2 regions of the Geodermatophilus sp. SMS 5-13 genome follow, and region 2 is predicted to be linked to the other one. Evidence: riboswitches for the same ligand, from Rfam matches in the RefSeq annotation. Region 2 holds a riboswitch; the other holds the start of a gene.

Region 1 (3,392 bases), 240 kb from region 2:
TTGTCGTCCAGCAGGAACCCGTAGTCCGCCTCCGGGGAGGCCTCGACCTCCGCGCGCCACCAGCCGTCGTCGTCCCGGCTCATGTCGTGGACGGCGCCGTCGACCTGGAGCCGCACGCGCTCCGGCAGCGGCGCCCAGACGGCGAACTCGACGGGGTCGGGCATGGAGGAGCCTTCCTTCCGGCAGCGGGAGCCCAGGCATCATGCCCGGGCGCCGTCGGCTCAATCGTCGGCGACCCGGACGACGACGCTGCCGAGCTTGCGGCCGGTCTCGACGTACCGGTAGGCCTCGACGATCCGCTCGAGCGGGTAGCGGCGATCGACGAGCGGCCGGAACCGGCCGGACCCGAGCAGCTCCGCGAGGCGCCGGATCATCGCCTGGTCGTGCCGGGGATACGGGAAGCGCACCCGCCGGCCGGGCGACAGGGGCGAGACCGCCGCGAGCGCCAGGTTCTGCGCCGCCGGCCCGAGCTCCGCCGAGGTGTAGGTGCCGCGGGGTCCCAGCAGCGGCCGGCAGCGGGCGAACGTGCTCTTCCCGACCGCGTCGAGGACGGCGTCGTAGCGCTGCCCGTCGTCGGTGACGTCCTCGGCGGCGGCGTCCACGACGCGCTCGGCGCCCAGCCCGCGGACGACGTCGGCGTTGCCCGGCGCCACGGCGGTCACCCGGACGCCGCCGGCCGCGAGCAGCTGGACGGCCGCCGAGCCGATCGCCCCGGTGGCCCCGAGCACGAGGACGGACTGCCCGCGCCGAACCCGGGCGACCCGGACGAAGGCGAGGGCGTAGTGCGCGCCCTCGGTGGCCGCGGCCGCCTCGTGGAAGTCCACCCCCGGCGGCACCCGCGCGACCGAGGCGTGCGCGCCGACGGCCGGGTGCTCCGCGTGCGCGCCGAACCGGCCCTCCACGTAGCCGAACACGCGGTCCCCGGGCGCGAACGTCGTGACCTCCGGCCCGGCCGCCGTCACCACGCCCGCGAACTCCGTCCCGAGCACCCGCACGCGGGGCCGCGGGAGGCCGGTGCCGAGCCGGACGAGGACGGGCGTGCCCGCGCGGTAGGCGCAGTCGGTGCGGTTCACCGTCGTGGCCACCACGCGCACCAGCAGGTCGTCGTCGGCGGTCCGCGGCGGGTCCACGTCCAGGACCCGGACGACGTCCGGCGGGCCGTACCGGGTGCGGACGGCGGCGCGCACGGCCGGACCCTACCGGCGCCTCGACGCGACGAGAGCCGGGCCGGGGAACGCCACCCCGGCCCGGCTCCCTCGCCCGCTCCTCCCGTCAGACGTGCAGGCGCTGGCCCACGTAGATCATGTGCGGGTTGTGGACGGCGCCCCGGTTCTGCGCCCAGAGCGCGCGCCAGCTGATGCCGTGCGCACGCGCGATCTTCGCGAGCGTGTCACCGCTCTTCACCACGTAGCTGCCCCCGGACGCGTGCGACGCGTGCGAGGCCCGCGCCGACGTGGCACCCGGTGTCGAGCCGCCCCGCAGGTGCCGCCCGCAGACCGGCCACGCGCCGACGCCCTGGCCGGCGAGCGTCCGTTCGGCCACGGCGATCTGCTGCGCCGGTGATGCCAGATCGGCCCGGGCGGCGTAGGCGCCACCGCCGTAGGCCAGCCAGGTGGAGCGGCTGAACTGCAGCCCGCCGTAGTAGCCGTTGCCGGTGTTGATGTGCCAGTTCCCCCCGGACTCGCACTGTGCGACGCCGCTCCAGTCGTGTCCGGCGGCGGACGCCGGCGCGGCGAGGGCGACGCCCCCGATCGCGGTGCCCAGGGCCAGCGCACCGCCGCACAGCAGGCGGCGGACACGGCGGTACCCGGGAAGGTCGTGCTGGGACATGGATCCTCCGATCCCCGCCGGCGAGGTGAGCTGTCGGGTTCGGGCGATCGGTGTGCCCGGCCGCCGGTGGCGGCTTCACCCCGAGACGCAGCGCGTGCGTCAGATGTGGTTCCCCCGCCCCCGTCCGTGGGCTGATCAGAGGGACAGGCAGCCGGTGGACGGGGTTGGGCGGGCCGGCGCCTCGCACCCGGCCGAGTGAGGCCCGGGCACGCGCGAAACCGTAGGGAGGGCCCTCCGGCTGGGCCTGTCGAACCGGGCGGTTCCCGGGCGTGGCGTCGGCGTTTCGCCGACGCGCCGACGCCGGTCCTGCACAGCGCACTCGCCCCGCGACACACCGTCGCGGAGCGGGTGCTTCCCGCATCCGGGTGACGGTGCGCGCGTCGCGGCGGAACCGGCCCCACCGGCGGCTGCCGCCCGCTACGGTCCCGTGCCGACCGGTACCACCGAGTACCCCAACCCCGCCGGCAAGGGAGCATGCATGGGCGCGCTGCGAACGGTCGTCTTCCCGGCCCTGCGGCTGCTGGTCTGGGCGGTCATCGCCGCCGCCCTCGCGGTGCTCGCCTTCCGCGGCGGCGCGGACGCCGACGTGGCCGCCGGCCCCGGCGCGCCGACCGTCGACCTGACCGCGCCGACCGTTCCCGCCGCCCGCGGCTCGGTGGTCAACACGGTCACCGTCACCGGCACGGTCGTGGCCGATCCCGCCGTCCCGGTGAAGGCCACCGCGGCCGGCACCGTCCGCCGGCTGCTGGTCGCCGCCGGGGACCGCGTGACCGCGGGGCAGGCGCTGCTCGAGATCCGCTCGGAGGAGGAGCGCGAGCCCCTCACCGGCACCGACGCCGAGGGCAACCCGACCGTGACGCCCCGCCCGCCGCTGGTGACGACCACGACGGTGAAGACGGCCGCGGCCGGCACGGTCGGCGCCCTGGACGTGCTGGTCGACCAGGTCGTCGCGGTGGGGGACCGGGTCGGCGCGGTCTCCCCGGGCACGCTGTCGGTCACCGCCCCGCTCACCCAGGCCCAGCAGTTCCGGCTGCTCACCCCGCCCTCCACCGCGCAGGTCACGGTGCAGGGCGGCCCGGCGCCCTTCCCGTGCGGCGGCCTGACACTCGGCGCCCCGGACGACGACAGCGTCCAGGACCCGGCGACGGGCGACCCGTCCCTCGGCGGGGCGGTCACCGCGTCGGCCGGCGCGGGCGCCACGGCCCGCTGCGCGGTGCCGCCGGAGGCGACCGTGTTCGCCGGCATGGGGGCCTCGATGGCGATCGAGGCCGGCCGGGCCGACGACGTCCTGGTCGTGCCGATCACCGCGGTGCAGGGCACGGTGCAGACCGGCAACGTCTGGGTGATGGGCGCCGACGGTGCACCGGAGCAGCGGCAGGTCGCGCTCGGCCTCACGGACGGCGACCTGATCGAGGTGCGCGAGGGGCTTGCCGAGGGCGACGCGGTGCTGCAGTTCGTCCCGGTGCCCGACGACACCGTCCAGGACCCCGCGACGGGCGGTCCGTTCGGATGAGCCTGCTCACCCTGGCCGGGGTCTGCCGCGACGTCGCGCTGCCCGACGG
Region 2 (3,392 bases):
CTGGCTGTGCACGGTCGAGGCCGGCGGCTTCCGGCTGACCGTCGACGAGCCGGAGTCGGTCGGCGGCACCGGCCGCGGGCCCATGCCCACCGACCTGCTGCTGGCCTCGCTGTCCTCCTGCTACGCCCTCGCGCTGGCCTGGGCGGCGGGCAAGCGCGGGATCGAGCTGCCGGACCTGACCGTCACCGCGACCGGCACCTACGCCGGCCCGCGGTTCTCCTCGCTCGCCCTCACGGTGGGCACCAGCGCGCCGGCGGACCAGGTGACGCCGCTGCTGGAGCCGGCGAAGCGGGTCTGCTACGTGTCCAACACGTTCGCCGCGGTGCCGGAGATCGAGGTCGGCCTGGCGGCCCTTGAGCTGCGGCACCGCCCGGAGGAGCCTCATCCCGCATGAGCGCCCCGCCCCGAGACATGGGCCAGCGGCTGGCCGCGCTGGCCGGCATGCGCCCCTGGTGGCCCCTGGTCGAGCCGTCGCCGCGGTGGATCCGCGTCCGGCTGGGCGACGAGCTCGTCGCCGACTCCCGCCGCGCCGTCCTGTTCGTGCAGTACGGGCCCGAGGCGCTGCCGCGGACGTTCCTGCCGACCTACTTCCTCCCGCCCGACGACGTCCGCCCCGGCGTCCTGGTCGATCCGGCGGACGACGACGGGATGACCGCCTGGACGGTGCAGGCCGGCGGCCGCCGGGCGGAGCGCGCCGCCTGGGCGCACGCCGAGCCGCCCCCGCCGCTGGAGGCGCTGGCCGGGCTGGTCACGTTCTCCTGGGGCCGCGGGCTCACCTGGTTCGAGGAGGACGAGCCGCTGGTCGCGCACGCCCGCGACCCGCACAAGCGGGTGGACGTCGTGCCCAGCTCGCGGGAGGTCCGCGTCGAGGTGGACGGCGAGCTGCTGGCCGAGAGCACGCGGCCGCTGCTGCTGTTCGAGACCTCGCTGCCGGTGCGCTACTACCTGCCGCCCGAGGACGTCCGCACCGAGCTGCGCCCCAGCCCGACGACGTCGACCTGCCCGTACAAGGGCGTGGCCAGCTGGTGGTCGGCGCGGGTCGGCGACCGGGTGCTCGAGGACGTCGCGTGGAGCTACGAGTCGCCGATCCCGGAGAACCCGCGGATCGCCGGCCGGATCTGCTTCCGCAACGAGCACGTCGACCTGGTCGTCGACGGCGAACCGCAGGAGCGGCCGGTCACACCCTGGTCATGACGTCCCGGAGAGCTGGCGCACCGCCTCGTCGATCGGTGCGCTGTCCTGCTCGACGGGCTCCACGTACAGCCGCCCCCACGCGATGTGGCCGTCGTCCCGCAGGCCGAAGACGGTCACGCCCTTCATGAGGAAGGGGCGGCCGTCGGCGTGGCTGCCCTTCCACACCCACTCCGACCAGGACGTCGTCCCGTCGGTGGTCTCCTTGACGACGCCGACCTGCAGGTCCGGGACGCCCACGAACATCTGCGTCCAGTTCTCGAGGACCTGGTCGCGGCCGCCGAAGCCGCGGTTGGGGTGCACCGGCTGCTCGCTGCGGTAGTCCGGGGCGAACAGCGCGGCCATGGCCTCGGGGTCGTGCGCGTTCATCGCGTCGCGCAGCCCCGTGATCGTGGCGTTCATGCCGGGCCTCCCGTGCGTGGGGACGCCCACCAGGCAGCCACCGCGGGCGGGCGGTGTCAATGCCTCCGGTGCCCCGGCCGTGCGGCCGGGGCACCGGAGCGCGGCTCAGACGAGCCGGCGGGCGCCGACGGCACCCGGCATGTACGCCAGGTCCACCACCTTGACCGGCTGGCCGTAGGTCGACGCGTGCACGATCTGGCCGTTGCCGATGTACATCGCGACGTGGCTCACCGGGCTGTAGAAGAAGACCAGGTCACCGGGCCGCAGCGCGTTCAGCGACACCGGCGTGCCGATGGTCGACTGCATCCGCGAGGAGTGCGGCAGGGAGACCCCGGCCGCCCGGTAGGCGTACTGCATCAGGCCCGAGCAGTCGAAGGCGTTCGGACCGGACCCGCCCCAGACGTAGGGGTCGCCGCGCTGGGCGAGTGCGGTGTCGACCGCCCTCTGGGCGGCGGCGTTGGCCGCGGCTGCGGGGGCTGCGACGGCGGTCCCGCCGCCCGAGTCCCCGCTGTTGGCGGAGGCGACTCCCGGGGAGAGGACGATTCCGGCGCCGGCGAGGAGGGCCAGGGCGGGAGCGGTGAAGCGACGGGCGAGGGACGTGTGTGCAGTCGTCATCGACGACGGTTCTCCTTGTTCTCCGAAGCCGCCTACCGAGTTAGCTGACGGGTTCGGGCTGGGGAACTCGCCCGGCGCGACCGGCCCCCATGACGGTCGTGCTTCACCCCAGTACTGCGGTGGGTCCCCGGTCCGGGCGCCGGCACGCGGCCGGCCGCCCGGTTCGGCGGCGTCCGGTGGGGTTCCCAGGTTCGGGAGTTGTGCGGCCCCATCCGGACCGCGAGAACGCTAGGAGGGTCTTTGGACCCCGTCGAATCGAGTCAGCCCCGCGTTTTGCCGCTCCGACACACCCGGGAGCGGGGTGCCTCGCCGTCCTGACCTGGCCGGACGCTCGACCGCACCACAGGACGGCGGTCGGCACGGGGAGTGCGCGTAACTCCGGCGTACCGGCACGGCACCACAGCGCGTGCGTGCCCGACCCCGAACCGGCAGCGGTTTCCGGCCCGACGGGTCAGCGCATCCGCTCCAGCGCCGCGGTGAAGCTGGCGTTCCACAGCCCGAGGTAGGGCCAGTTCGCGGCCACCCGCGCCGTCGCCTCGTCCGCCGAGAGCCCCTCCGTGCGCCGCAGCCACGCGCGCAGGACCAGCCCGGTGCGCGACGCCCCGCCGTGGCAGTGCACGAGCAGCCGCCGTCCCTCGTCGCGCAGCGCGGCCATGTCGGCGAGCACGTCCTCGAGGACGACGTCGAGCTCGGTGTTGTAGTCGTTGTCGGCCAGGTAGGCCATCCGCTGTACCTCGTGGCCGAACGGCTCACCCAGCCGGCACAGCGAGATGACCGCGAAGGTGCTGTCGCTGTAGCGGGCGCCGTCGAGGTTGCCCGCCCAGATGCCCGGCAGCACCTCCCGCGGGCCGATCCGCGGGATGACGCCGGGGTCGTACGGCGCAGCCGCGCGGCCGTCCAGGGCGGCGGCGAGCTCCTGCAGGTCGTCCAGCCGCCAGGACCGGCCGGCGGCCTCGCCGTGCACCACCGAGGACCAGCGCATCGGGATGCCGGCCATGCCGACGGTCGCGCCCGCCAGGGCACCCGCGACCGCGGCCCGCGCGGACGTGTCGCCGCCCTCGTCGACCGCCCTCCGCAGCACCTCGGCGAAGCTGCCGGCGTCCCGGAGCCGCGTGGGGTCCTCGCCGTCCAACGCCCGGCGCAGCGTGTCGCCGAGGTGCGCGCTGTCGTGGCCACCCGGGGCG

The links. A riboswitch is a leader RNA that binds a small molecule or an ion and turns the genes downstream of it on or off. The one in region 2 is predicted to bind cyclic di-AMP.
Region 1: another riboswitch for cyclic di-AMP. It lies ahead of AB3388_RS18225 (transglycosylase family protein); the one in region 2 lies ahead of AB3388_RS19435 (C40 family peptidase).

What each region holds. Positions count from the first base shown of each region.
Region 1 is NZ_CP165729.1:3,774,748-3,778,139, reverse strand. Features, by position in the region: gene treZ (malto-oligosyltrehalose trehalohydrolase) at 1-164, opposite strand, end outside; gene AB3388_RS18230 (NAD(P)-dependent alcohol dehydrogenase) at 222-1,187, opposite strand; gene AB3388_RS18225 (transglycosylase family protein) at 1,273-1,830, opposite strand; cyclic di-AMP (ydaO/yuaA leader) riboswitch at 1,831-1,990, opposite strand; gene AB3388_RS18220 (permuted SH3 domain-containing protein) at 2,309-3,343, shown strand; gene AB3388_RS18215 (ABC transporter ATP-binding protein) at 3,340-3,392, shown strand, end outside.
Region 2 is NZ_CP165729.1:4,019,452-4,022,843, reverse strand. Features, by position in the region: gene AB3388_RS19450 (OsmC family protein) at 1-394, shown strand, start outside; gene AB3388_RS19445 (DUF427 domain-containing protein) at 391-1,194, shown strand; gene AB3388_RS19440 (nuclear transport factor 2 family protein) at 1,189-1,593, opposite strand; gene AB3388_RS19435 (C40 family peptidase) at 1,699-2,208, opposite strand; cyclic di-AMP (ydaO/yuaA leader) riboswitch at 2,224-2,387, opposite strand; gene AB3388_RS19430 (ADP-ribosylglycohydrolase family protein) at 2,660-3,392, opposite strand, start outside.